DNA from 2 places in the Micromonospora sp. NPDC000316 genome. Region 2 is predicted to be linked to the other one. Evidence: predicted binding sites of a transcription regulator. Region 2 holds the regulator's gene; the other holds the start of a gene.
What was found. Region 2 encodes HspR, which represses chaperone genes until heat shock. Its sites were predicted from a motif close to TTGAGTNNNNNNNACTCAA; they were not measured.
Positions count from the first base shown of each region.

Region 1 (14,318 bases), on a different contig from region 2:
GCCGCGCCGGCGACCGCCCGGATCGTCGGGTCGCGCCAGCGGGCGGCGGTAAGCGTGTCGTACCAGTCCGTCCGGTCCAGGACCGACGCGGGGCGGTGCAGGCTCACCAACAGGGCCTGGACGGCCAGCAGGGTGCCGCCGACGAGCAGCGCGGCGGCCAGCAGCAGCGAGGCGACCCGGTTGACGGTACGCATCTCAGCCTGTCGTTCCGGCGGCGCTGACGTCCACGCCGGGGACGAGCAGATCGTCCACGGTGACTGTCACAGTCGCCACGGTCAGGCCGGTGCGGGCGGCTATCCCGGCGGTCACCGCGTGCCGGACCGCCTCGGCGACGGCGGGCACGCTGTGCCCGTACCAGGTGATCAGATGCAGGTCGAGGCCCACCGACCGGCCGTGCAGGCGCACGGACGCCGGGTTGACCGCGCAGACGCCGGGCACCTGACGGGCCGCTTCGGTCGCGATCCGCGTGACGGTCGGCACGTCGATGTCGGTCGGGACGACGCCTGTGGTGGTGGACGGGCGGGTGGTCATCGGCGGCGCCGTGAGCCGGTGCGGTCGCCCAGCCCGGTGACCGCGAGATCGCCGTCGAGCACCCGGACGACGAGCCAGCCGAGCAGGCCGACGAGTAGGGCGACGGCTGTCACCTCGACGCCGGCGAGCGCCCAGACCGCCACCCCGAGGAAGCCGGCGAGGAAGCCGAACTGCTGTCGCGACATGTCACCTCCCGGCCGGCGCGCTACCGGCGATGCCGCTGGATACACCGAGCGGCCATCCCTGGAACGTCGTACCGATGTGATCCGCGTCACACCACGGCTCGGCTCGCCATGATCAGGCACCTAGACTCGGCCCGGTTCGGCCGACCGGGGGATGGGGCAGATGACGAGCAGCGACGATCGCGGCTGGCTGCGGGCCCTGCCCGCCGACGGTGGGGGCGATGAGCTGTTCACCCGGGCCGGGCACCGGGTGTACGCGGCACGCCGACTCAGCGACCTGGTCCAGGGCCGTCCTCCGGGCGTGACCGGCAGCCAGTGGAGTTCGGCCAGCCGGACGGCGTTCGACCTCGTGGTCTGCGCCGCCGACTCCGGCCGGCCCGTCGTCGCGGTGGAGATCGGCCCGGTCGCGCTGCCCGGTTCGGCCCAGCAGCGCGCCGAGCGACTCACGGACGCGGTAAGCGCGGCCGTGGGGCTGCCGGTGCTGCGGATCGGCTCGCCGACCCTGCGGGCCGCCGACCATGGTCGGCGTCTGGTCGAGTACGTGATCGACGCGCGGGCCTACGCGGCGGGCGCCGGGCTGGGCGGCGGCGAGGACGAGCCGGCTCCGGTGGGCTTCCGAGACATCCTCGGGCGGCTTCCCGACGGCCGCACCGGTCCGGTGAACGACCTCGGCGCGGTGACCCGGGCGGCGGCCGTCGAGGCGTACGTGGCCGGGCGGCTGGCCGACCCGACCGTGCGCGCGTTGCACGTGCGCTGGGTGGACGGCCCGGCGCAGGGGTGGAGTTGGGTGCAGGTCCGCCCGGACGCGTGTCTGGTGGAGCGGGTCTCGGTGACCGAGCAGCGGTTCTCCTGTGGCGTCGACGCGGCCCGCCTGGCCGAGGATCTCGCGGCGGTCGCCGTCGGTGCGCGGCTGCGCGCACTGGACGCCGACGGCCCGGCACTGTTGGCGCGGGCCGATCTCACCGCGGAGATCGTCGCGTTGAGCCGCCGGCGTCACGAACTGGTGGGCGGTTTCGCCTTCGATCACCTCTGCGTCGACTGACCGAACACTTTCCGCGTTGGCCCCTGCCCCGCACCCGATCCGGGTCGGGTAGGGGCCAATTTTCTGTGCGCCTGTTGAACCTTCCCGAGCGCGGTCCCGTACTCCTGCGCGAATGAACAGGATCTCCCATCCGCGTTGACGGGACGCGGGAGACGGTGCGGAAAGGGCATCGTCGGCCGTCGACACATTACCGGGTAGGTCGCGGTGGTCGCCGCCGTGGCGTGCCATCTGACATCCGTCGGTCCGCCGAGGGCAGGAATCCACTACCGGATCGAGAAGGAGAGCAATTCGATGCGCAGGTCCACTCGGGCGCGCCGGTCATCCGGCATCGCGCGGAGCAAGCGTCTGCTGGCTGTTGTCGGCACGCTCGTGGTCTTCGGCGGAGTAGTCGCCGTCACCCAGATTTCGTCGGCCCAGGACCGGCGGACGAACAAGCCCCGGCCGGCCGCGGGGCAATGCGTGGAGCCGAGCCCGGGATCGACCGCGCCGAGTGGTTCCTCGACCAGCCGGACCTGGCAGAACGGTCGATGGGTACGCAATCACTGGGGTGACGGGCAGCAGACGGTCGCGGAGTGCGAGGACGGCAAGGACGGCACTGTCGGCACCGGCTCTGCCATCGCCTGTCCGGATGTGGCGGCCAAGCTGCCGCAGGTGCCGGACCGGGCGCGGGCCGAGGTCGACAGAAACCTGGCGCAGTTGCAGACCCAGATCGCCGATGCCGATCGCCGTCTGGCCGCCGAGGGCAACAAGGGCGACGGGTTCATCCGCAACGCGATCCTGCAGCCGTTGGCGGCCAAGCGGAAGGCGGTGCTGGATCGGATCACGCTCGCCATTGATCGGGTCGGGCCTCGCCCGCAGGGTCTGGCGCAGCTCGCCGAGTGCCAGGTGCAGCCGACCGGCAACAACGGCGGCGGCAACAACGGTGGCGGTGGGAACACCGGTGGTGGCAACAACGGCGGCGGTGGGAACACCGGCGGCGGCAACAACGGTGGTGGCAACAACGGCGGCGGTGGAAACAACGGCGGCGGCAACGCTCCGGGCGCCGGTCTCGGCGTGCTCGCCAACAACTGTGACGAGAGTCAGTTACAGCCGCACGACGGTTTCCAGAACGGCAACCGCTGCGTGAGCACCGCGTTCGGTGAGGTCGGCGCCGCCGCCAACAACCCGTCGCTGCTGATCACCCAGTTCCCCCAGCAGGTCGCCCGCGACCAGTCCTTCACCCTGCGGGTCAGCACCCGCAACCTGGTCCGGGATCGCTTCCTCGCGGCTGGCCAGGGCGGGTACTACGTGGAGAGTTCGCTGCTCAACGCCCAGGGCCTGGTCCGGGGCCACTTCCACACCGCCTGCCGGATGCTGGACAGCCTGACCGCGCCGCCGGAGCCGCAGGAGGTGCCGGCGTTCTTCGTCGCCACCGAGGACGGTCGCGGCGGTGCTCAGCCGGACGAGGTGACCATCCAGATCCCGGGTCTGCCGGAGTCGGGTACGGCGCAGTGCGCGGTCTGGGCCGGTGACGGTTCACACCGTCTGCCGATGATGGAGCGGGCCAACCAGACACCGGCGTTCGACGCGGTGCGTATCGAGGTCAACTGATTTCTGAGTCGACAGGTATGCGGCCGGCCACCCGGGGCGAGCAGCCTCGGGTGGCCGGCCGCAGACAAACTGACGGGGTCGCGCCGTTACCGGCGGGACCCCGTCGATGTGTCGCCCGATCAGCGGTTCTTGTACGCCTCGACGACCTCGACCGGGATCCGACCCCGTTCGGAAATCTTGTAGCCGTTCTTGACCGCCCATTCCCGGATGGCGCGGTTCTGCTCCCGATCCATTCCCGCGCCGCTGGGGCGACCCGGGCGTCGGACGGTCCGCGTGCTCTCCGCCGGACCGCGACCGATGCGCCGACCGGCATTGATGTACGGATCCAGTGCCTTGCGCAGGACGCCGGCATTCTCGTCCGAGACGTCGATGGTGTAGGCCACGCCGTCGAGACTGAACTCGACAGTGCGGTCGGCCTTCCCGCCGTCGAGGTCGTCCGTCAGCACCGTGATTACTTTTCTCGCCATTGCCAATTACTCCCTGTGTGTGGCGGGATGTGTCCAAAGTCTGACCTACTACCCGGGGAAACCGCAACAATATGCGTGCCATTCATTTCGGCGCGTCGCGATTGAGTGCCAGCAAATCCGGGATCAGGTGCTGAATCGGCGGCGCTGGCGCAATGTCATTCGGTGAGCAGGCCAGCCTGCCCGGCGACGGCGGCGGCCTCCGCCCGGTTGGAAACCCGCAGCTTACGCAGCAGCGCGGCGGTCATCCTTTTCACCGCCAGCTCCGACACGTGCAGTTCGTCGGCGACGTCGACGGTGTGGAGGACATGCCGGTGCCCGGGGCGTTCGCGGATTCGGGCGAGTTCTCCGACGAGTTCAGCTACACCTACCTGGGCTTCTCCGCGGGTACCGACGCCGCACAGGGGCGGTGGGCGTCCGGGCCCACGTCGGAGGGCAAGGGGTGGTGAACAGGGTCAAGAGCAAGCTCACCTGACGTCGGTCCGGCGGGTGTTGGCAGTGGTCTGGGTCACAGGGCGGAACAAGGGGAACGCTTTGTTACTTGAGTGGTACACGCTCAACCCAACGCGATAGCAGGTGTTCGATGGCAACTCTTCCGGTACTTCCCCTGACCGACGCCGTTCTGCTGCCCGGCATGGTCATCCCGGTGACCCTCGACCCGACCACCCAGGCCGCCATCGACGCGGCACGGGCGACAGGCGACCGCAAGCTGCTGGCCGTGCCGCGTATCGACGGCGAGTACGGCCCGGTCGGCGTGGTCGCCACCATCGAGAAGGTCGGCCGACTGCCCGAGGGCGAGCCGGCCGCCGTCATCCGTGGCCTGTCCCGGGCACGCATCGGCTCCGGTGTGCCAGGCCCCGGTGCCGCTCTCTGGGTCGAGGCGACCGAACTCGACGAACCCGCACCCGCCGGCCGCGCCCGGGAACTCGCCCGCGAGTACCGGGCCCTGGTGACCTCCGTGCTCCAGCAGCGGGGCGCCTGGCAGGTCATCGACGCGGTGGAACGCATGACGGACCTCTCCGAACTGGCCGACTCGGCGGGCTACGCGCCCTGGCTGACGCTGGACCAGAAGACCGAGCTGCTCACCGCGCCGGACGTCACCGCCCGGCTGGAGCTGCTTGTCGGCTGGGTGAAGGACTACCTGGCCGAGCAGGAGGTCACCGAGCAGATCAACAGTGACGTCCGCGAGGGGCTGGAGAAGTCCCAGCGGGAGTTCCTGCTGCGCCAGCAGCTCGCCGCGATCCGCAAGGAGCTGGGTGAGGACGAGCCGGACGGCTCGGCCGACTACCGGTCCCGGGTCGAGTCCGCCGAGCTGCCGGACAAGGTCCGCGAGGCGGCCCTGCGCGAGGTCGGCAAGCTGGAGCGGGCCAGCGACGCCTCCCCGGAGGCGGGTTGGATCCGCACCTGGCTGGACACCGTGCTGGAGATGCCGTGGGGCACGCGTACCCAGGACAACACCGACCTGGCCGCGGCCCGTGCGGTGCTCGACGACGACCACGCCGGCCTGGCCGACGTGAAGGACCGCATCCTGGAATACCTGGCCGTGCGCAACAGGCGGGCCGAGCGCAACCTCGGCGTGGTCGGCGGTCGCGGCTCCGGCGCGGTGCTCGCCCTCGCAGGCCCTCCCGGGGTCGGCAAGACCAGCCTCGGCGAGTCGGTGGCGCGGGCGCTCGGGCGCAACTTCGTCCGTGTGTCTCTCGGCGGTGTGCGCGACGAGGCCGAGATCCGCGGCCACCGGCGCACGTACGTCGGTGCGCTGCCCGGCCGGATCGTCCGTGCGCTACGCGAGGCCGGCTCGATGAACCCGGTCGTGCTCCTCGACGAGGTGGACAAGCTGGCCGCCGGCTACGCCGGTGACCCCGCCGCCGCCCTGCTGGAGGTGCTCGACCCGGCGCAGAACCACACCTTCCGGGACCACTACCTGGAGGTCGACCTCGACCTGTCCGACGTGCTGTTCCTGGCCACCGCGAACGTGGTGGAGTCCATCCCCGGCCCGCTGCTGGACCGGATGGAACTGGTCATGCTCGACGGCTACACCGAGGACGAGAAGGTCGCCATCGCCCGGGACCACCTGCTGCCCCGGCAGCGGGAGCGGGCCGGGCTGACCGCCGACGAGGTGGAGATCGCCGACGAGGCGTTGGCGCTGGTCGCGGGGGAGTACACCCGGGAGGCCGGCGTCCGGCAGCTCGAACGTGGCCTGGCCAAGATCCTGCGCAAGGTGGCGGTGGCGCTGGCGACCGACCCGACGCCGGTACGCGTCGACACCGACAACCTCGCCACCTACCTGGGGCGGCCGAAGTTCACCCCGGAGTCGGCCGAGCGCACCGCGGTGCCCGGCGTGGCCACCGGCCTCGCCGTCACCGGCGCCGGCGGGGACGTGCTGTTCATCGAGGCGACAAGCATGGAGGGCGAGCCGGGTCTGACCCTTACCGGTCAGCTCGGTGACGTGATGAAGGAGTCGGCGCACATCGCCCTGTCGTACCTGCGCTCGAACGGGCGGCGGTTCGGCATCGACCCGAACGTACTGGCCGGACGCCGGATCCACGTCCACTTCCCGGCGGGCGCGGTGCCCAAGGACGGCCCGAGCGCCGGCATCACAATGGTGACGGCCCTGGCGTCACTCGTCACCGGCCGCCCGGTCCGCCCCGAGTTCGGCATGACCGGTGAGGTGACACTCTCCGGTCGGGTGCTGCCGATCGGCGGGGTGAAGCAGAAGCTGCTCGCCGCGCACCGGGCCGGCCTCACCGAGGTCATCATCCCGGCCCGCAACGAGCCGGACCTGGACGACCTGCCGACCGAGGTGCGGGAGGCGCTTACCGTGCACACCCTGGCCGACGTGGCCGACGTGCTCGCCCTGGCGCTGCGCCCGGCCGACGTCGCGGCGCTGGACGGTCCGGCGCTCGCCGCCGCCTGACGCTCCGACGAAAGGACCCCCGCCGTCTCCGCGACGGCGGGGGTCCTTTGAGTACGCGGGCAGAGGTCTACTGTCTCGCTTGAACCCTCAACCATCTCTCCGCCGCGAGGCGGTGCCCCCTGGAGGAACCCCCGTGAACATCGTGCTCTGGGTCATCCAGATCCTGCTTGCCGTCGTCTTCGCCGGCGCCGGCTTCGCCAAGCTGACCCAGCCCAAGGACAAGTTGCGCGAGATGATGCGGTGGGTGGACCCGGTCCCGCCGACCCAGGTCAAGGCGCTCGGTGCCGTCGAGGTGCTGGCCGCCCTCGGGCTCGTGCTGCCCGCCGCCACCGGCATCGCCACAGTGCTCACCCCGCTGGCGGCCCTCGGGCTGGTCATCGTCATGATCGGCGGCATCCTGGTGCACCTGCGCGACATGAAGAAGCAGGACACGCCGCAGGGGCGCCGCACGGAGATCCAGGGCGCGATCACCTGCGCGGTGCTGCTGGTCCTCGCCGCAGTGGTGGCCTGGGGCCGCTTCGGCCCGTACTCCTTCTGACCCGCGCCGTCGGCGACCGCCGTACCCCGGCGGTCGCCGACGGGGTGCTCAGCGCTCGTCGCCCCCGCGGTCGCGACGCACGGTGGCCTTGCGGCCCTTGATCGTGCTGGAGCGCAGCCCGGAGATCACGTCGTCGGCCACCGACTGCGGCACCTCCACGAGCGAGAACCGGTCGGCGATCTCGATCGAGCCGATGTCCCGGCCGCGGATCCCGGTCTCCCCGGTGATCGCGCCGACCAGATCCTGCGGGCGTACCCCGGCACGCCGGCCCAGACCGACGAAGACCTGGACGGTGTTGCCGCCGCCCGAGCGCGGCCGGCCGCCGCCACGCCGATCGCCGCCCCGGCCGCCGCTCTCCGGTCGACCCTCGCGCGGCCCGCGCACCGGCACCTGCGGGATCTCCACCTCGTCGTCGGAGCCCGGCGAGGTCACCTCGTGCGCGAGCTTCACCGCGGCGAGGGCGACCTCCATCAGGTCGAACTCGTCGGTGAGCGTCTCGACGATCACCCGGTACGGGTCGAGGTCGTCCTCCAGCAGGCTCTCCCGCAGCGCCGCCTGCGTCAGCTCCAAGCGGCGGGTCCGCATGTCCGCCACGGTGGGGATCTTGTCGATGGTGATCCGCTGGCCGGTCACCCGCTCGATCGTCTTGAGCATCCGGTGCTCGCGCGGCTCGGCGAGGGTGATCGCCACGCCCTCGCGCCCGGCCCGACCCACCCGGCCGATCCGGTGCACGTACGACTCCGGCGCCGACGGCACGTCGTAGTTGACCACGTGGGTGAGCTGCTCGACGTCCAGCCCGCGGGCCGCCACGTCGGTGGCCACCAGCAGGTCGGCGGTGCCCGCCCGCAACCGGCCCATCACTCGGTCCCGCTGCTCCTGGCTCATCCCGCCGTGCAGCGCCTCGGAGCGGTAGCCCCGGCCGTTCATCGTCTCGGTCAGCCGGTCCACCTCTTCCCGGCTGCGGCAGAACACGATCGCGGCGGTCGGCGACTCCACGTCCAGCACCCGACCCAGCGCGGCCGGCTTGTGCGCCCGCGTCACGATGTACGCGCTCTGCCGTACCCGGGGAGCCTCACCCGCGACCTGCTGCTCCCGGCCGATCTCGATGCGGACCGGCTCGCGCAGGTGCTGGCGGGCCATCCCGTCGATGCGCGACGGCATGGTGGCCGAGAAGAGCACGGTCTGGCGCTGCGCCGGCGCGTGCTCCAGGATCGCCTCGATGTCCTCGGCGAAGCCCATGTCGAGCATCTCGTCGGCCTCGTCGAGCACCACGGTGGCCAAGCCGCCGAGGCGCAGGGTGCCCCGGGCGATGTGGTCAAGTGCCCGCCCGGGGGTGGCCACCACCACGTCCACCCCGCTGTCCAGCGCCCGCAACTGCCGCCCGATCGGCTGCCCACCGTAGATCGGCAGCACCCGCGCGCCCAGGTCCTTGCCGTAGCGGTGGAACGCCTCGGACACCTGCACCGCCAGCTCCCGCGTCGGCACCAGCACCAGCGCCACCGGGTCGCCGCCCTGGCGGTGTGGCGTCATGAGGTTCAGCAGCGGCAGCGCGAACGCGGCCGTCTTGCCGGTGCCGGTCGCTGCCTGCCCCAGCAGGTCCCGACCTTCCAGCAGCGGCGGGATGGCCTCCCGCTGGATGGGAGTCGGCTCCTCGTAGCCGAGGGCGGCCAACGCGCCCAGCAGCTCGGAGCGCAGCCCCAGCTCCGTGAAGGCGTTCGCCTCGTCGGTGCCGTCGGGAGCGTTGTCGGTCGGGGCGTCGTGCTGTGCAGGTGCGGAACTCATGCGTCAAGCTTTTCATCAAGCCGCCGCGCCCGCTGCGCCGCCCGGCACAACATCAGCGCCCGTTGGCGTGCGACACCGCCGAGGACCGACGCCGGGGCCGCCCGCCGCCCCGTGTCGGCGGGCGGCCGGATCAGCCGCCGATGCTCAGGAGCGCGAAGATCATCGTGGCGGCGATGGCCGCGTCCAGCACCCCGCACCACTCCGAGAAGGCGCGTGGCACCACCCGCCCGGTGCGGTGGTGCGCAAGATCCCAGCCGGCGTGCGCCAACCAACCGAAGGCCACAAGCCAACCGGCGGTCCGCCCACCGGCCGCCACCGCGACAAGCGCCAGGCCGACCCAACCGGCCAGGCCGAGGAGCTGCGTGGCGAGCACCCCGGGCCCGCGCAAGGTCCGCCGTGCCACACCGATCAGCAGGTACGCCCCGGGCAGCACCAGCATCGTCCACGGGCTGAGCAGATCCGGGTCGACCCACATGTCCACGGTCATCAGCAGGGCCAACCCGGTCGGCCAGCGGCGGGCGAGCGCCACGACGACCGGGTGCCGGCGTACCGCCACAGGTGTCGCGTGCCGGTGCCGCACCGCCACCAGCACCATCGCCGGCATCATCAGCAGGTGGCCGCCGAGCAGCATCGCGTCGGCGTCCAGCAGACCGGCCCACATCGGCGCGAACAGCAGGACGAACGGGACGTACATCGCGGCGGCCATCTCGCCGACCGCGTCCCATCCGTGCGCCCGGTACCGCATCCAGACGCTCATACCGATTGTCATGTTGGTGGCCATCACCAACGCGCCCACCTCCGGACGGCCCAGCGTCCCCGTGATGCCGAGCAGCGTGCCGGCCGTGTCCCACACCGGGCCGAGCAGCAGCATCCCGGCGATCATGGCGATCGCCATCTCACCGAGGTGCCACAGCAGGCGCCGGATGCCGCCGGTCGGTGGGCCGCAGTCCAGCGGTCCGTCGTCCGGAGGTGCGTTGTCCGACGGTGGGTTGTCCAGCGGCGCGTGGTTCGGTGGCGTGTGGTTCGGCGGTGTCGTAGGCGGTTGGGGTTCGGTCGGCGGTGCGACGAGGGTGTCGGCGTGTGTCTCGGTCTGTCCCATGACGTTCACAGTGCCGGCGCCGCCGCGCGGTGGGCAGGCGCGTCCGTCACCGGAAAACCGTGCGGACCGCACGGCTGAACAGTGACATCTCGCAGGGGTGGACCGGGCGCGGGCCGGTCCTAGGATCGGTGCGTGGCGATCGAGGCGGTGATCCCCCGGGCGGACCGCCGGCTGCACCGGGCCCGGCAGGCGACACTGCTGTCACTGGCCACCGGTGTCTGGGCGAGTGTCCTGCTGCCGGCTGTCGGTCTGACCCGCGAGCCTGACCCACGCCGGGTGGCGCTCGGCGCGGCCGGCATCCTCGCCTTCATGATCGCCCAGACCGCGGTGCTGTACGCGGCAGTGACGCCCTGGCTCGACCCACTGTGGCGTCGCCGTGCCCAGCTGAGCCTGGTCGGGGCGGCGGTCCTTACCGTCCCGCTCGTGGGGCCGGTGGCGGCAGGCGCCTGGCCGACCTGGGCCTGGTTGGGCGCGGCACTTATCGGCATGGCACCGCTGCTGCTCCGACTGCGGGCGGCACTGGTGATGGCGGCCGGCGTCCTGCTGGTGACGGTGGCTGTCGCCGCGTGGACGGGAGGTTCCGTCGCGCGTCACCTCGCCGTGACCGGCGGAGTCGGTGTCGGCGTCGCCGCCGTCAACGGATTCCAGGTCTGGTTCTGGGATCTGCTCGTGGACGCCCGACAGGGGCAGGCCGCCCAGGCCCGACTTGCCGCCGCCGAGGAGCGGCTCCGCTTCGCCCGCGACGTGCACGACGTCCTCGGGCACAGCCTCACGGTGATCGCGTTGAAGGCCGAACTCGCCGCGCGGCTGGCCGCTGTGGACCCGGAGCGGGCCGGCCGGGAGGCCACCGAGGTGCAGCGGCTCGCCGCGTCCGCCCTGGCCGAGGTGCGGGAGACAGTGCACGGCTACCGGGCCGTCGACCTCGGCGAGCAGTTGGAGGCCGTGGTGGGCGTCCTGCGCTCCTGCGGTGTGCGCTGCACTGTCGTCCCACCACCGGCCGACCTGCCTCAGGGCGCTGCCACCGAGCTGGCGGCCGTGCTGCGGGAGGCGGGGACGAACGTGCTGCGACACAGCCGCGCCGACTGGTGCCGGATCCAGTTCCAACGGGAGGACGACGTGGTCAGGATGACTGTGGCGAACGACGGCGCCGACGACCGAGGGCCCGACGGGTACAGCCACGGGCTGCGCGGGCTGGGTGACCGGCTCACCGCCGTCGGCGGCGAACTGCGGGTACGCCGGGACGACGCGCTGTTCACCATCGAGGCCGCCGTGCCGGTGACCTCGTGATCCGCGTCCTGCTCGCCGACGACGAGGACCTGATCCGGGTCGCCGTCGGCGCCCTGCTCGCTCTGGAGCCGGACATCGAGGTGGTGGGACACGCCGCCGACGGCCCGACGGCGGTCACCGCGGCACTCGCGCACCGCCCCGACGTGGCAGTCGTGGACCTGGAGATGCCCGGCCTGGATGGCATCGCTGTCGCCGCCGAGCTGACCCGCGCCCGCCCCGACTGCGCTGTGGTCGTCCTCACCGGGCACGGCCGTCCGGGTCACCTGCGGCAGGCGTTGACCGCGGGCGCCCGGGGGTTCCTGCCCAAGGGCGCCCCCGGCAGCGCGCTCGCCGACGTGATCCGCCGGGTGCACGCCGGCGGCCGGTACGTCGACCCGTCGCTGGCCGCCGACGCGCTGACCCTTCCCACCTGCCCGTTGACACCCCGCGAGCTGGAGACACTGCGGCTGGCCGAGTTCGGCGCTCCGGTCGCGGTGATCGCCCGTCGGGTGCACCTGTCCACCGGCACCGTACGCAACCACCTCTCCGCCGCCGTACAGAAGCTCGGCGCCACCAACCGCGCCGAAGCGCTCCGCACCGTCCGCGACAACGGCTGGCTCTAACCCCGTACCCGGCCGTCTGCCCTGTCGATCATGAGGTTGACGGCGTCCCAGCCGGCTTTTCCCGCCGCCAACCTCATGATCGATCCGGTGGGGTGCCAGGGGCGGACACCGCCCCTGGCGCGGGCCCGGAGCGTGGGTGTCGCACCTGAGCCTGGCCCTGCGGTTTCGCGACGCGGACCTGCGGCTGGCCCGCGCGGTCGCCGGTGGGCAGCGGCCGACGGGCTCCGTCGTCGCGGCCCGCAGCTACGACGGCACGGATCGGTCGGTGACCGCGTTGACCGATCAGTAGGGCTGATCCCTCCACAGCCGTCCGTTCGGAGAGATGTCTCAGTTGCTGCCGTCGCCGTCGCCGTACAACTCGCTGCCACCCACGCCGCCTGCGCCGCCGGCATAGCCGTGGTGGCCGTCGTTGAAGGGCAGGTCACCACGAATGCCGGGTGCCTTGGGCCGCTTGCCCGGCCCTCCGAGGTGTTGCAGGCAGACCAGATCGGAGCCCGGGAAGCACTCGCCGCGTCCGCCGCAGTCGGCCAGGTAGCGGTTGCCGTGCGGGATGCGGAGTTCCTGGTCCACCCGGAACAGCAGGGGTAGGTCGGTGGGTCCACAGCCCTCGTCCCGACGGGCGTAACTCAGAGTGGCCAGGAGTAGAGGAACGCGATCGACCGCGCCGACATTCGTCGCCGAACGAGGCGCGCGGTGCAGCGGGCCTCCGAATGCGGCCTCGCAGAAGGCGGCGTAGTCCCGCGCCTGCAAGGTCATTTCCTGCCACAGTTCGTCAACGGCCACCGACGGCATTGTCAGCTTCGCACTGGAATGGCGGACGACGAGCCGGAACCACTGTCGGGTCGCGGTTTCGACCAGACGGATGTCGTCGTCGCCGAGATGGGGGTACCGGTTGCCTAGACGCTGTCGACCGCTGGCAGGAAACTGCAGGTCGCTGACGGCGCGGAGCCGGTGCGGGGTCTGATTGCCTCTGAGCCTTGTCCAGATCATGCGGCTACTTCAATCCGCCCGCAGTGCGAGCGCTGGGGGCCTCGACTTGCCACAATGGCGTCGCGGCCCCTTCAGAGTACGACGGCCCGCAAGCACGGCACGTGATCCGACAATTGTGGACCGGCCCTGTCGCGTAGATCATGCTAAATGGAGTGCCCTGGATGAATCAGGGGCACTCCGTCACCTCAGCGGTAGAACCGTAGAGTGCGCGTGCCCGAGCCGGGATCCGCCTTACCGACGCGACACGGGTTGAAGCGATGATGGGGTCATGAGCGGTGGCACCGAGGGACAGACGATGGCCGAGCTCGCCGCGCTGCTGGCCGACGGCACCCGTGCCGACATCTGCGTCGCCCTGCTCGACGGCCGCGCCTGGACCGCCGGCGAGTTGGCCCGCCGGGCCGGCGTCGCCCCGTCGACGGCAAGCGAGCACCTCACCCGGCTCGTCCGAGGTGGGCTGCTCGTCGAAGAGCGGCAGGGCCGACACCGGTACCTGCGGCTCGCCGGCCCGTCGGTGGCCCAGCTGATCGAGGCTCTGGCCGGCCACGTGCCCGCCGAACCCCGTCCGGCCACGTCGCTGCGCGCGGCCACCGCCGCAACGGCGATGGCGTACGCCCGAACCTGCTACGACCACCTGGCCGGCCGGTTGGGCGTGCTCATGTACGACGCGCTGCTGGCCGGCGGGCGACTGGACCGCGCCAGCGGGCTGGCGCTGACGCCCGACGGGTGGGCGTGGGTCGCCGGGTTGGGCGTACCGGTGGAGGTGCTGCGCGCCGCGCGGCGTCCCGTGGTCCGCGACTGCCTGGACTGGACCGAACGCCGCCCTCACCTGGCCGGGGCTCTCGGCGCGGCACTCCGCCTCCGCTTCGCTGAACTGGGCTGGACCACCCCCGGCGCCGGCCGCGCGGTCCGGTTGACGTCGGTCGGCCGCACCGCCCTGGCCGAAACCCTTGGTGTCAGCGAGGAAGCCCTCGTCCCCGCCACCCCTCCACCACCGGCAAGCGGCCGGGCCTGACCCGTTCGCGTCACGCGGCCGTCCGGCCGCGCGAAGGCGGGCACACGATCCAGGAGGAGTGGTATCCCGGGCGGTTGAGGGCACCGGATCCTGGATCGCGCACGATCATGCGGGCGCGGGCGAGACTGTTCGGTCGGGGGCGAAGGGTTCGGGACCTACGGTCGGGCGGTGACCGACACCTGGCCCGTCATCGCGCCCGCCGCCGCAACGCCGGCATGTGGCCCACCCTCGTTCGAGCCTGGTCGTGGCTGGTGGGTGACCCGCCATGCCGATGTCCGGATGGCG
Region 1 covers NZ_JBIAZG010000013.1:29,901-44,218, reverse strand. Annotated here, with positions in the region: gene ACFY2Q_RS22525 (DUF6286 domain-containing protein) at 1-194, opposite strand, end outside; gene ACFY2Q_RS22520 (Asp23/Gls24 family envelope stress response protein) at 196-531, opposite strand; gene ACFY2Q_RS22515 (hypothetical protein) at 528-716, opposite strand; gene ACFY2Q_RS22510 (hypothetical protein) at 877-1,755, shown strand; gene ACFY2Q_RS22505 (hypothetical protein) at 2,047-3,345, shown strand; gene ACFY2Q_RS22500 (Lsr2 family protein) at 3,465-3,812, opposite strand; gene ACFY2Q_RS22495 (hypothetical protein) at 3,968-4,057, opposite strand; gene ACFY2Q_RS22490 (hypothetical protein) at 4,082-4,258, shown strand; gene lon (endopeptidase La) at 4,393-6,723, shown strand; gene ACFY2Q_RS22480 (DoxX family protein) at 6,857-7,261, shown strand; gene ACFY2Q_RS22475 (DEAD/DEAH box helicase) at 7,310-9,043, opposite strand; gene ACFY2Q_RS22470 (hypothetical protein) at 9,174-10,142, opposite strand; gene ACFY2Q_RS22465 (sensor histidine kinase) at 10,275-11,429, shown strand; gene ACFY2Q_RS22460 (DNA-binding response regulator) at 11,426-12,031, shown strand; gene ACFY2Q_RS22455 (hypothetical protein) at 12,168-12,320, shown strand; gene ACFY2Q_RS22450 (hypothetical protein) at 12,359-13,021, opposite strand; gene ACFY2Q_RS22445 (ArsR/SmtB family transcription factor) at 13,290-14,033, shown strand; gene ACFY2Q_RS22440 (cytochrome P450) at 14,202-14,318, shown strand, end outside.
Region 1: a site for HspR is predicted at 4,351-4,369, ahead of lon (endopeptidase La). Genes of this name have one in related genera too.

Region 2 (14,318 bases):
GTGCAGGGCGGGACGCTCCGGGCCACCGAGCGCCAGGCTCAGATCAGCGGCGCAGGTGTCGACGTACGGGGTGTCGAGGCTGACCAGCACGTCAGCTGGCTCCCGGTCCGGCCTGCGGGTACACCATCACGTCGGCGCGGTGCAGCTGCTCGCCCCGGGCAACCTCCCAGCCGGCCTGCCCGTACGCCTCGAAGGAGAGCCGCTCACCGCTCGCGGTCCGGTAGTCGTGGTAGCGGACGGTGCCGTTCGGGTCGAGGCCGGTGCTGCCGGTGGCCGTGTAGCGGGCCTGGCCGGATTCCTCAGCGGCGTAGCGGCGGCCGGCGAAGTCGAGGGTGGACGCGCCCGGGGTGATCGTCGCGGCCGGCTCGGCCGTCCAGAGCACCAGCTCCAGGTCCGGGTCCTCCTCCACGGAGAGCCATCGCTTGTCACCGTCGACGGTGTCCAGCAGGTGCTCGGCCCAACTCCAGCTGCCCTCGGCGAAATGCACCGAGCCGCGGACCGCGTACGACACCCTGCGGATCTCGACGATGTCGCCGGGCTTGAGCCGGCGCGGGTCGCCGCGCAGCGCGTCGGAGTCCGTGTCGCGGAACGGGTCCACGGGTGCCGACGGCGGGGCCGGCTTACGGCTCTTACGCAACGCGATCACCGCCACCACGATCCCGGCGACTCCGACCAGACAGCCCAGCGTCGTCACGACGTACGCCACGGAACTCACCCCGACCACCTCCCCAAGTGCGTCGGCGGAGACGGTAACAACCCCGCGCACGCGGGGAAACACATGCACTCTGCGGCGATCATCCGACTACCGAGTGTTCCGACGGTTTCGCCGACTCGAAAGCATGCGGGCCGACCCCGCCGGTGAGGCGGGGTCGGCCCGGGGCACGACGGATCAACCGGCGGTGACCGTCAACCCTTCCTTGGTGTCGGCCAGGTCGACCTTTACCGTGTCGCCGTCGCGGATCGTGCCGGAGAGCAGAGCCTTGGCGAGCTTGTCTCCGATCGCGGTCTGGACCAGGCGGCGCAGGGGACGGGCACCGTAGATCGGGTCGTAGCCGTGCTCGGCGAGCCACTGACGGGCGGGCTCGGTGATGTCCAGCGCCAGTCGGCGGTCGCCGAGACGCTTGCGCATCCGGCCGAGCTGGATGTCCACGATGGAACGCAGATCGTCCCCGCGCAGCGCGGCGAAGACCACTATGTCGTCGAGACGGTTGAGGAACTCCGGCTTGAAGTGCGAGCGGACCACCGCGAGGACGCCCTCGCGACGCTCCTCCTCGGCAAGCATCAGGTCGCTGATCACCGACGACCCGAGGTTGGAGGTGAGGATCAGGATCGCGTTGCGGAAGTCCACAGTCCGGCCCTGACCGTCGGTGAGTCGACCGTCGTCGAGCACCTGGAGCAGCACGTCGAAGACGTCCGGGTGGGCCTTCTCCACCTCGTCCAGCAGGATCACCGAGTACGGCCGGCGGCGCACCGCCTCGGTGAGCTGACCACCCTCCTCGTAGCCGACGTAGCCGGGCGGGGCACCGACCAGGCGGGCCACGGAGTGCTTCTCGCCGTACTCGCTCATGTCGATGCGGACCATCGCCCGCTCGTCGTCGAAGAGGAACTCGGCGAGCGCCTTTGCCAACTCGGTCTTGCCGACGCCGGTCGGCCCGAGGAAGAGGAAGCTTCCGGTCGGGCGGTCCGGGTCGGCGACTCCGGCCCGTGCGCGGCGTACGGCGTCGGAGACCGCACCGACGGCCTCGGCCTGGCCGACCACCCGGCTGCCCAGCGACTCCTCCATCCGCAGCAGCTTGGCGGTCTCGCCCTCCAGCAGCCGGCCGGCGGGGATGCCCGTCCAGGAGGCGACCACGGCGGCGATGTCGTCCGCGCCGACCTCCTCCTTGAGCATCGCGCCGTCGGCCTGGAGCTGGGCCAACTCCTCCTCGGCCTGCTTCAGCTCGACCTTGAGGGCGGGGATCCGGCCGTAGCGCAACTCGGCGGCGCGTTCCAGCTCGCCGTCGCGTTCGGCACGCTCGGCCTCACCGCCCAGGCGCTCCAGCTCCTCCTTGGCCGTGGAGAGCTTGGTGATGTGGCTCTTCTCGGTCTGCCAGCGCTCGGAGAGCACTGTGAGCTGCTCACGCTTGTCGGCCAACTCCTGACGCAGCCGCGCCAGCCGCTCGGCGGAGGCGGCGTCCGGCTCCTTGGCCAGCGCCATCTCCTCGATCTCCAGCCGGCGGACGGCCCGCTCGATCTCGTCCACCTCGACCGGCCGGGAGTCGATCTCCATGCGGAGCCGGGACGCGGACTCGTCGACCAGGTCGATCGCCTTGTCCGGCAGGAACCGGTCGGTGATGTAGCGGTCGGACAGCGACGCGGCGGCGACAAGCGCGGCGTCGGTGATCCGGACGCCGTGGTGCACCTCGTAGCGCTCCTTCAGCCCGCGCAGGATGCCGATGGTGTCCTCGATTGTCGGCTCGCCGACCACCACCGGCTGGAAGCGGCGCTCCAACGCCGGGTCCTTCTCGATGTGCTCGCGGTATTCGTCGAGCGTCGTCGCGCCGACCATCCGCAGCTCGCCGCGGGCAAGCATGGGCTTGAGCATGTTGCCGGCATCCATTGAGCCCTCGCCCTTGCCGGCGCCGACGACTGTGTGCAGCTCGTCGAGAAACGTGATGACCTGCCCGTTGGAGTTCTTGATCTCCTCCAGGACGGACTTGAGTCGCTCCTCGAACTGGCCGCGGTACTGGGCACCGGCGACCATCGCGCCGAGGTCCAGCGAGACAAGCTTCTTGTCGCGCAGCGACTCGGGGACGTCGCCGGCCACGATCCGCTGGGCCAGGCCCTCGACGATCGCGGTCTTGCCGACACCGGGCTCGCCGATCAACACCGGGTTGTTCTTGGTACGCCGGGAGAGCACCTGGATGACCCGGCGGATCTCCGAGTCGCGGCCGATCACTGGGTCGATCTTGCCGTCGCGGGCGCTGGCGGTCAGGTCGACGCCGTACTTCGCGAGGGCCTGGTAGGTCTGCTCCGGGTCGGCAGTGGTGACCCGCCGGTCTCCGCCCCGAACGGTCGGGAAGGCTGCGACAAGCGTCTCCTCGGTCACGCCCGCCGACTTCAACGCGCTCGCCACCGACCCACCGACCCGGGCGAGGCCGGCGAGCAGGTGCTCGGTCGAGGTGTATTCGTCGCCAAGCGGGCGGGCGATCTGCTCGGCGGCGCCGATGGCGTTGACGAACTCCCGAGCCAAGGTCGGCTCGGCGATGCTGGAGCCGCGAGCGGCCGGCAGGCCGTCGACGGCTCGTTGAGCGGCCCGGCGCAGCTCGGCGGGGTCGGCCCCGACGGCGCGCAGCAGGCCGGTGGCGGTCGAGCCGTCGGTGTCCAGCAGGGACAGCAGCAGGTGCCAGGGCTCGACTGTGGCGTGGCCGTGCTGGTTTGCCAGCGCGACGGCGCCGGTGATGGCTTCGCGGCTCTTGGTGGTGAGGCGTTCGGTGTTCATGGGCTCCCCCGGATCGGCGTTGTCCATTGGGTTGGACACAACCAGAGTTGAGCGTATTCCACTCAACCTTAGCGCTGTGGCACCCATCACTCATCGCAGGTCGCCGACAGCCAGCCCACGACCAGTCCAAATCTGCCGGACTCTCAGGAAGCTGTAACCTTGGCCGGTGCGAGTACGTGTCGAGCAGACCGCCCTTCCCGGCATCGGCGTACGTCATGATCTGGTGACGGAGTCTGGACGCCGCCTGGGTGTCGTTTCCCACCGAAACGGCCGTCGTGATCTTGTCTTCTACGACCCAGATGATCCCGACTCCTGTCAGGCGGACATCCCACTCACCGATGACGAGGCAGAGGCACTTGCCGACATCCTCGGCGCGTCGCTGATGCTCGGTCAGCTCTCCGGGCTGCGCGAGCAGGCCGCCGGCCTGCTCACCGAGCAGATCGCGATCCCGGCCGCGTCGGGGTACGTCAACCGGATGCTCGGCGACACGAAGGCGCGTACCCGCACCAGCGCCTCCATCGTGGCGGTGCTGCGCGACGGCGAAGTCATCGTCTCGCCGCTTCCCACCTTCCGCTTCGCAGCCGGTGACGTGGTGGTCGTCGTCGGGACCCGCAAGGGGCTCGACGGCGTGTCCGCCATCCTCGCCGACAGTGACCCGGACGGCTGAGGCGGATGCACGATTCCACAACTCTTCTCGTCGAAGTCGGCGCGCTACTCCTCCTCCTCGGGCTCCTCGGACGACTCAGTCGCAGGGTGGGCCTGTCACCCATCCCGCTCTACCTGCTCGCCGGCCTCGCCTTCGGCCACGGCGGGCTGCTCCCGCTCGACGCCAGCGAGGAGTTCTTCGCGGTCGGCGCCGAGATCGGCGTCATCCTGCTGCTGGTCATGCTCGGCTTGGAATACTCGGCAAACGAACTCGTCGGCAACCTCCGCTCGGCTGCTCCGGCCGGCCTGATCGACGGGGTGCTCAACGCGCTGCCCGGCGCGGCTTTCGCCCTGCTGCTCGGCTGGGACTGGGTGGCCGCGCTGGTGCTCGGCGGCATCACCTGGGTCTCCTCCTCCGGCGTGATCGCCAAGGTCCTCGGCGACCTGGGCCGGCTCGGCAACCGGGAAACCCCCGTGATCCTCTCGGTCCTGGTCATCGAAGACCTGGCGATGGCGCTCTACCTGCCGCTCGTCACCGCCGTACTTGCCGGCACCGGCCTGATCGGCGGCGGCATCGCCCTCACCGTCGCGGTGGGCACCGTCCTGCTGGTGCTTGTGGTCGCCATCCGGTACGGCCACCTGATCTCCGCCGCGCTGTCGGCGAGGGACCCGGAGGCGCTGCTGCTCGGCGTACTCGGGCTGACTCTGCTGATCGCTGGCGTCGCGGCGAAGCTCCAGGTGTCGGCGGCGGTCGGCGCGTTCCTTGTCGGCATCGCGCTCTCCGGGCCGGTGGCGCACCACGCCACCGAGCTGCTCTCTCCGCTGCGAGACCTGTTCGCCGCGGTGTTCTTCGTCTTCTTCGGCCTGGTCACCGACCCACGGGACATCCCGCCGGTGCTGCTGCCGGCGCTCGCGTTGGCCGTGATCACCATGGCGACGAAGACGCTCACCGGCTATCTCGCGGCCCGCCGGGTCGGCATCGCCGAACCCGGTCGCTGGCGAGCCGGCCTGGCACTCGTACCCCGTGGGGAGTTCTCCATAGTCATCGCCGGGCTCGCGGTGGCAGCCGGCAGCGTCGAGCCACGGCTTGCCGCACTGGCCACGGCGTACGTCCTGATCACCGTCGTGACCGGGCCGATGCTGGCGCGGCTGCCCGACTTCCTGTGGTTCAAGCGGTGGCTGCGCAAACGCGCGCTGATCCAGCGGAGCGCACCGATCCCCATCCACGACTGACGCCCGGCAGGGAGATCATCCTTTCGGTCCGGGCCGGCCAACGGTTGCCGAATTGCGCCCTGCGGCACTACCGCAGCAACCGGCCGGCAGGTTACCGTTTCGCCCCAGCAGCCACGGTCCGCGATTGGCCAGTGCCAACCGTGGGCGAGAGCGGGAGGTTGGCCGGTGAGCGTGCAGGAGTCGACGTTCCACGGCTTTGCCAACCCCGTCGATCCGACTCCGGCGGAGTTGCGAGCTTGGGCGTTTCAGCCCGATTCGGTGCCGCTGGCCTCCATGCCGCCCGACTGGGATCTCCTCGTCTCCGGTGACCGGCTGGTGCTGACGCTCTTCGACCTGGCGATGGACCCGACCTGCCCGGCGCGACGCTTCGCGCTGCACTGCCTCTACATCTACGCCGCCGACGGCATCCGGACGAACTTCCGCGCCCACCCCAAGCGGCGCTTCCGCAAGCTGGTCGAGCAGGCCGAGCGTGACGGCGACGAGCTGATGAGGATCTGGGCGCACAACGGCAGGGTGCTGCTCGCCCGACCGGATCTCTTCGTCTACCGGGACTGGTGCGAGGGCGGCCTGGTCCGCGAAAACCGCCGCCTCGGCTGACACGCCCTCCGCAGACCTGCCGGCGGGCCGGAGATCCCGACCGGGACAGACGGCCGACGAAGCGTGGACGGCGAACGGGCCGGGACCCCCCGTGGGTCCCGGCCCGCACGTCGGTTACCGGTCAGTCCTGCTTCCGCTCGGGCGCGGCCCGGCCCTGTTCGGCGTTGCGGTCGCCGTGGTCGCCCTGGTCGCCGGAGTCGCCGTGGTCGGCGAACCGCCCCTCGACGACCCGGTCCCGGAAACTGCCCTCGGTCACCTTGTCGAACTTCTCGCGCACGGTGTCGGCAAGGTGTTCCAGCCGCTCCTCCGTCTGCTGCGCCACCTTCTTCGCCGGCTCCGACATCGCTCCCCCTCGCCATCGCGCCGATAGGCCCGAATTGAGGCGGTAGGACCCGTATTGACAGGCTAACGGAACGGCCCGGCCCCCGCCGGAAAACCGACGCGGGCCGGGCCGCGGAACGACGTACTGTGAGCTGCGAATCAGCGGTCCGGCGTACGGCGGGGACGCCACACCACAAGCGCTGTGGACGTGCGGTTGGTCGGCACCAGGTCCCGACCCGGGAAGCGGGCCAGCGACTCCAGCTCGGCCACCCGGCGGTACGCGGCGTCCAGCTCCGCCTCCAGCCGGGCAACGCGCTGCTGCGCCTGCTCCAGCAGTTGCTCCAGCCCGATGATCCGCTTGACCCCGGCCAGGTTGATCCCGTCGTCCTGACTGAGCCGCTGCACCTCACGCAGCAGCACCACGTCACGAACGCTGTACCGGCGTCCGCCGCCAGCGGCCCGGCCCGGCTGCACCAGCCCCAGCCGGTCGTACTGGCGCAGGGTCTGCGGATGCATCCCCGCCATCCGTGCCGCGACCGAGATCATGAGCACCTTGGCCTCGTAGGCCGGATCACCCGAACCGAGGAATTCGCCCGACATCCCGCTCACCTCCGCGTCCATCCCACCGGACTAACTGACCCGACGCACCCGGGCGTCGAGATGTTCCCGCGCCGCCGACGGACTCTGCTCGGCGAACGCCTCAAGTGCCGTCCGCGCCTCGTCCGACAGCCGGGCCGGCACCACCACCTCCAGCGTGACAAGCAGGTCGCCGGCCTGCCCGTCACGGCGGACCACACCCTTGCCCCGGGCCCGCAGCACCCGCCCGCTCGGCGTGCCCGGCGGCACCCGCAGGGTCACCGCGCCGTCGAGCGTGGGCACCCGCAGGTCCGTGCCGAGCACGGCCTCCGCGAAGGTGACCGGCACTGTCAACGTCAGGTCGTCTCCGGTACGCCCGAACAGGTCGTCCGGCCGAACCTTGACGTGCACGAACAGGTCACCCGCCGGGCCGCCGCGCTCGCCCGGCTCACCGCGCCCGGCCAGCCGGATGCGCTGGCCGTCGGCCACTCCCGCCGGGAAGCGCACGTTAAGCGTGCGGGTCTTGGTGACGCCGCCGCTGCCGTGGCACTCCGGGCACTTCTCCTCCACGACCGTGCCGACACCCTGACAGTTGCGGCACGGCTCGGAGAAGCTGAACGACCCCTGGTCGCGGGTGGTCACGCCTGCGCCGTGGCACACCGGGCAGGTACGCGGCTGGGTGCCGGGCTTGGCGCCGTTGCCGTGGCAGGTGTCGCAGACACCCGGGGCGCGCAGCGTCAGGGGCAGGGTCACCCCGCGGACCGCGTCGTCGAAGTCGAGAGCCACCTCGGTCTCCACGTCCCGACCACGGGCCGGACCACGCGGAGCGGCCTGCCCGCCGGCCTGCCCCCCGGAGAAGATCGAACTGAACAGGTCCTGGAAGCCGGCGCCGCCGAAGCGACGGTCGCCGCCACCGCCCGCGCCGCCGTTGAACAGGTCGGAGACGTCGAACGGCATGCCGCCCGGCTGCCCGGGACCGCGGGCGTTGCGCCGGAAGGCGCCCGAGCCGAACAGGGAGCGCATCTCGTCGTACTCCCGGCGGCGGCCGGCGTCCGACAACACGTTGTACGCCTCGGACACGGCCTTGAACCGCTCCTCGGCCTTCGGGTCGCCCGGATTGTGATCCGGATGCGATTCCCGGGCCAGCTTGCGGTACGCCTTCTTGATGCCATCCGCGGAGGCGGCCTTGTCCACGCCGAGCACGGCGTAGAAGTCCTTCTCGATCCAGTCCTTCGAACTCACCGGTTCACCCCCTTCCGACCGTCGTGGCCCGGCCGTCCCGCCCTCCGCCGTGCGGGGGACGGGACGGCCCGGTCACCGTCTCGCACTATTCCGGGTCCGCGACCGCTACCAGCGCGGGGCGCAGCAGCCGCTCACCGAGCTGGTAGCCGCGCCGCATGACCTGCACGCATGTCGGTTCGCTGACCTCGTCGGAGGTCTGGTGCGCGACGGCCTCGTGTCGGGTCGGGTCGAACGGGTCACCCTGTTCGCCGAAGGCGGCCAGGCCGAACTTCCCAAGCGCGGTGGTGAGCTGGTCTGCCACCGAGCCGAACGGTCCGACCAGGTCGCCGTGTTCCCGGGCCCGGTCCAGGTCGTCCAGGATCGGCAGCAGCGCGGCAAGCACCGAGCCGGTCGCCTGCTCCTGCACCAGGCTGCGGTCCCGGTCCACCCGCTTGCGGTAGTTGGCGTACTCCGCCGACACCCGCTGCACGTCCCTGGTGCGCTCGTCCAGCTCGGCCCGGAGCGCCTCCAACTCGGCGCCGAGTGACGTCCCGCCGCCGTCGACCGGCTGCGCCGGGGCGTCCACCACCGGCGGACCGGACGGCGTCGACCCGTCGACCGCTGTCGCCTCGACCTCGATCTCGTCGACCACGACCTCGGCGTCCTCGACGAGGCCCTCGGCCGAGACGTCGCTCCCCGCGTCGGCGGCGGTGCCCTCCGGCTCCGTCGTGTCGGTGAGCTTGCGGTTGTTGCGGATGACCACCCGCTCCCCGTCCCCGGTGGCTGGCTCCGTGGGCGCGGAGCCACCCGGCGTCGACCCGGTGTCGTCCGGGTCGACGGCTCGTGGCTTCTGCGTCATGCGGCTACCTCATCCCTTCGCCGTGGATACGTGTCGGAGGCCGACGGTCACTTCTTGCCGTCCTCGTCCACGATCTCCGCGTCGACCACGTCGTCGGGGCCACCGGCGGCACCGGCCTGCGGGCCGGTCGCACCGGCCGCGCCGGCCGCACCCGGGCCAGCCTCGCCACCCGGCTGCTGTCCCTGCTCGGCCTGAGCCGCGTAGAGCAGCGAACCGGCCTGCTGGGAAACCTGCGCCAGCCGCTCGTGCGCCGACTTGATCTTCTCGATGTCCTGGCCGCCGAGGGCGCCACGCAGCTCACCGAGCGCCTCGTTGAGCTGCTCGCGGTTCTCGCTGGGCAGCTTGTCGCCGCTCTCGGCGAGGAACTTCTCGGTCTGCCACTGGAGCGCCTCGGCCACGTTGCGGGTCTCGGCGTCGTCGCGGCGGCGCTTGTCCTCCTCCGCGTGCTCCTCGGCGTCCCGGCGCATCCGCTCGATGTCGTCCTTCGGCAGCGAGGAGCCGCCGGTGATCGTCATCTTCTGTTCCTTGCCGGTGCCCAGGTCCTTGGCGTGCACGTTGACGATGCCGTTGGCGTCGATGTCGAAGGCGACCTCGATCTGCGGCACACCGCGCGGCGCCGGCGGCAGGCCGGTCAGCTCGAAGGTGCCGAGCTTCTTGTTGTACGACGCGATCTCCCGCTCACCCTGGAACACCTGGATGAGCACGGACGGCTGGTTGTCGTCGGCAGTGGTGAAGACCTCGGAGCGCTTGGTCGGGATGGTGGTGTTGCGCTCGATCAGCTTGGTGAAGATGCCGCCCTTGGTCTCGATGCCCAGGCTCAGCGGGGTCACGTCGAGCAGCAGGACGTCCTTGACCTCGCCCTTGAGCACGCCAGCCTGGAGGGCGGCGCCGACGGCGACGACCTCGTCCGGGTTGACGCCCTTGTTCGGGTCGCGACCGGTGAGCTGCTTGACCAGGTCGGTGACGGCCGGCATCCGGGTGGAGCCGCCGACCAGGATCACGTGCTCGACGTCGGAGACCTTGATCCCGGCGTCCTTCACGGCCTGCTCGAACGGGCCCTTGCAGCGGTCCAGCAGGTCCTGCGTCATCCGCTGGAACTCGGCGCGGCTGAGCGTCACGTCGAGGTGCAGCGGGCCGGCCGCGCCGGCGGTGATGTACGGCAGGTTGATGTTCGTGGTGGTGGCGGCGGACAGCTCGATCTTGGCCTTCTCGGCGGCCTCACGGAGCCGCTGGAGCGCCATCTTGTCCTGACCCAGGTCGATGCCGTGCTCGCCACGGAAGGTCTTGACCAGGTGGTCGATGATCCGCTGGTCCCAGTCGTCGCCACCGAGCTGGTTGTCACCGCTCGTGGACTTGACCTCGACAACGCCCTCGGCCAGCTCGAGCAGCGACACGTCGAAGGTGCCGCCGCCGAGGTCGAAGACCAGGACGGTCTGCTCCTTGGAGCCCTTGTCCAGCCCGTACGCCAGGGCGGCCGCGGTCGGCTCGTTGACGATCCGCAGCACGTTGAAGCCGGCGATCTCACCGGCCTCCTTGGTCGACTGGCGCTGGCCGTCGTTGAAGTAGGCAGGGACGGTGATCACCGCGTCGGTGATCTGCTCGCCCAGGTACGCCTCGGCGTCCCGCTTGAGCTTCATCAGCGTCCGGGCCGAGATCTCCTGCGGGGTGTACTTCTTGCCGTCGATGTCGACGGACCAGTTGGTGCCGATCTCCCGCTTGACCGAGCGGATCGTCCGGTCCGGGTTGGTCACCGCCTGGCGCTTGGCGACCTCACCGACGAGCACCTCGCCGTTACGGGCGAACGCGACGATCGACGGGGTCGTCCGCGAGCCCTCAGCGTTGGCGATGACGGTGGGCTCACCGCCCTCGAGAACGCTGACGCAGGAGTTCGTCGTGCCGAGGTCGATACCGACCGCACGTGCCATCTTCGCTTCCTCGCTTCGTAAGGTTGTGCAGGTGACGGGTGTTGCCCGCGACCGCTTGGCGGGCACCGCCCCACAGCGGGCCCCACCACAAGTTGAGTGGACTTGACTCAATAGTGCCACGCGACGGCCAATCGTCAAGTCGACTTGAGTCGACCCGACGCAACCCAGACGTTATTACCGTCCGGTTGTCTTCCCTTGCATCGGTCGGGCACGCTTTAGCGGTGACGACGCACGGCGATTCCGCCACCCGTTCCGGCGCGCCCGCCGTCGCAGCCCGCACCGGCCCGCCGGACGCCGCGGAGGAGCAGCCCGCCACCACTGGGGACGACAGCCTCCCCGGCGCGCTGTCGAGCCTCCGGGCCGCGATCGGCGCCGCCCGCTATCCCCTCGCGCTGCCCTCCGCCAGCTCTGCCCGGCACGCCGCCACCGCCCTCACCGACCAGCTCGACGACTATCTGCTGCCCCGGCTCGCCCGGCTGGACGCGCCTCTGCTCGTGGTGGTCGGCGGCTCCACCGGCGCGGGCAAGTCGACACTTGTCAACAGCCTGGTCAAGGCCCGGGTCAGCGCCGCCGGTGTGCTCCGTCCCACAACCCGTTCCCCGGTGCTGGTCTGCAACCCGGCTGACGCGGCCTGGTTCCGGCAGGGTGACCTGCTGCCCGGGCTGACCCGCACCACCGAGCCCAGCGATGATCCCCGTGCCCTGCACCTGGTCACCGCCCCGGCTCTGCCCCCTGGTCTGGCCTTCCTCGACGCACCCGACATCGACTCGGTCGTCGACGCCAACAGGGCGCTCGCGAGCCAACTGCTCGCCGCCGCCGACCTCTGGCTCTTCGTCACCACCGCGGCCCGGTACGCCGACGCGGTCCCCTGGGAGCTGCTGCGCAGCGCACGGGCCCGGGGCGCGGTGATCGCCATGGTGCTGGACCGGGTGCCCGTCGAGGCCAGCGACGAGATCGCCGCGCACCTGACCGAGATGCTCGCCGCACAGGACCTGAGCCGGGCGCCCCTCTTCGTGCTTCCGGAGACCTGGGTCGACGGTCAGGGGCTGCTGCCCGAGGGCGTCACCGCGCCGCTGGCCGACTGGTTCGCCCGGCTGGCCGCCGACGCCGACGCCCGCGCCGCAGTGGTCCGGCAGACCCTTGACGGCGCGCTCGCCGCCCTGCGTCCCGCCGTCGAGGAGCTTGCCGACGCCGCCGACGAGCAGGTCAGCGCGGCCGACGGGCTGGACGAACGCGTCCGAGGCGCCTACCGGGGCGCCGAGCGGACCGTCGAGCAGGGTCTACAGGACGGCCGGCTGCTCCGCGGTGAGGTGCTCGCCCGCTGGCAGGAGTTCGTCGGCACCGGCGAGTTCTTCCGCACCCTGGAAGCACGGATCGGCCGACTGCGGGACCGGTTGGTGGCCGCCGTCACCGGCCGGCCAGCGCCCGCCGCCGAGCTGCGCAACGCCATCGAGTCGCAGCTCGTCACACTGCTGCGCGGTGTGGCGTCCGAGGCCGCCGAGGCCGCGTACACCGGGTGGAAGGCGCATCCGGCGGGCGTCGACCTGCTGGAGCCGGGGCTCGCCCATCCGAGCGCCGACCTGCCCGAGCGCGCCGAGCGGATGGTCCGGGACTGGCAGCGCGGCGTGCTGGAACTCGTCCGGGTCGAGGGCGGCGACAAGCGGTTCGTGGCCCGCACCGCCGCGTACGCGGTAAACGCCACAGGGCTGGCCGTGATGATCGCCGTGTTCGCCTCCACCGCGTTCATTCCCACCGGGTTGGAGTTGGCCACCGGGGCCGGCACGACCGTCGCCGCCCAGGCCGTACTCCAGGCGATCTTCGGTGACCAGGCGGTGCGTACCCTCGCCGCCAAGGCCCGCGCCGACCTGCTGGCCCGGGTGCGGACGCTGCTGGAGACGGAGGCCGACCGCTTCCTGACCCGCACCGCCGAGGCGCGGCCCGCCGAAGCGGCCGGCGACGAGCTGCGCCGCGCCGCAGGCCAGGTCGAACTGGCCCGGCACCGCAGCGGCCTGGCCACCGGCGGCGACCTGCCGCCGGCCGGCGACGAGGAGGAGTCCCGGTGACAAACATCGCCGGCCGGGTACGCGAGGCGTTCCGGGGCGACCAGGGGATCGACCCGGACGCGCTTATCGCCCGCCTCGACGGGGTACGCCGGTTCCTGACCGCCGTCGACGGGCTGCTCCCCGACGCCGACCTGGTGTCCGCGCACACCCTCGTCGAGCGTGCCGGCACCCGGCTCGCGTTGTCCCGTGACCACACGGTGGTCGCGCTCGCCGGGGCCACCGGCAGCGGCAAGTCCAGCCTCTTCAACGCCCTGGCCCAGCTGGAACTCTCACCGGTCGGGGTCCGCCGGCCGACCACCGGCGTCACCCACGCCTGCGTGTGGGGGCCGTTGGAGGGTGCCAACCGGCTGCTCGACTGGATCGGCGTGCTGCCCCGGCACCGCTTCGTTCGCGAGAGCGCGCTCGACGGCAACGACGAGACGGCACTGCACGGGCTGATCCTGCTCGACCTGCCCGACTTCGACTCGGTGCAGCGGTCCCACCGGCTGGAGGTGGACCGGCTGCTCGGCCTTGTCGACCAGGTGGTCTGGGTGGTCGACCCGCAGAAGTACGCCGACCGGGTGATCCACGACAGCTACCTGCGCGAGTTCCACAGGCACCGCGACGTCACCCTCGTCGTGCTCAACCAGGCCGACCGGTTGCCCTCGGCCGAGCTGCCCCGGGTCCTGGACGACCTGCGCCGGCTGCTCGACTCCGACGGGCTGACCGGCGTGCCACTGCTGGCCACCACCGCCATCGACCCGGCCGGGATGGTCGGGCTGCGCGCCGCCCTGGAACGGACGGTCGCCGAGCGGCAGGCCGCCCTGCGCCGGCTGGCCGGCGACGTCGACTCGGTCGTCGCCGGGCTGGAGCAACTGGTGGGCTCGCACCAACCGGCCGCCGGGCCGGACGACGCGGCCGTCGCCGGGCTGAACCGGGCACTGGCCGGGGCCGCAGGTGTGCCGGCGGTCGCCGAGGCGGTGGAGCAGGCGTACCGGCATCGGGCCGGCGCCGCCACCGGCTGGCCTGTGGTGCGGGGCTGGCGTCGACTCCGGCCCGACCCGCTGCGCCGGCTGCACCTGCCCGGCCCTGCCGGCGACCCGGCCGACCCGGCGGCGAGCCTGGTCGCGGCGACCTCGGTACCGGACCCGACCGCCGCCCAGCGCTCGGCGCTCGGCCTGGCGATCCGCGCGGTGGCCGACCGCGCCGCCGCCCCCCTGCCCGCCGCCTGGCCGACAGTCGTCACCACGGCCGCCCGGTCCCGCCTGGGTGACCTGCCCGACGCCCTGGATCGCGCCGTCGCCGGCACCGACCTCGGCGTGGAACGGCGGCCCCTCTGGTGGCGTGTCGTCGGAGCGGCGCAGTGGTTGGTCACCCTCGCCGCCGTGGTCGGGCTGGGCTGGCTGGTGCTCGGCTAC
Region 2 covers NZ_JBIAZG010000001.1:556,345-570,662, forward strand. Annotated here, with positions in the region: gene ACFY2Q_RS02620 (DUF2617 family protein) at 1-90, opposite strand, end outside; gene ACFY2Q_RS02625 (DUF4178 domain-containing protein) at 92-715, opposite strand; gene clpB (ATP-dependent chaperone ClpB) at 890-3,481, opposite strand; gene ACFY2Q_RS02635 (cation:proton antiporter regulatory subunit) at 3,648-4,148, shown strand; gene ACFY2Q_RS02640 (cation:proton antiporter) at 4,154-5,359, shown strand; gene ACFY2Q_RS02645 (hypothetical protein) at 5,525-5,956, shown strand; gene ACFY2Q_RS02650 (hypothetical protein) at 6,078-6,299, opposite strand; gene ACFY2Q_RS02655 (heat shock protein transcriptional repressor HspR) at 6,437-6,877, opposite strand; gene dnaJ (molecular chaperone DnaJ) at 6,908-8,095, opposite strand; gene grpE (nucleotide exchange factor GrpE) at 8,181-8,933, opposite strand; gene dnaK (molecular chaperone DnaK) at 8,981-10,858, opposite strand; gene ACFY2Q_RS02675 (ABC transporter) at 11,080-12,921, shown strand; gene ACFY2Q_RS02680 (GTPase) at 12,918-14,318, shown strand, end outside.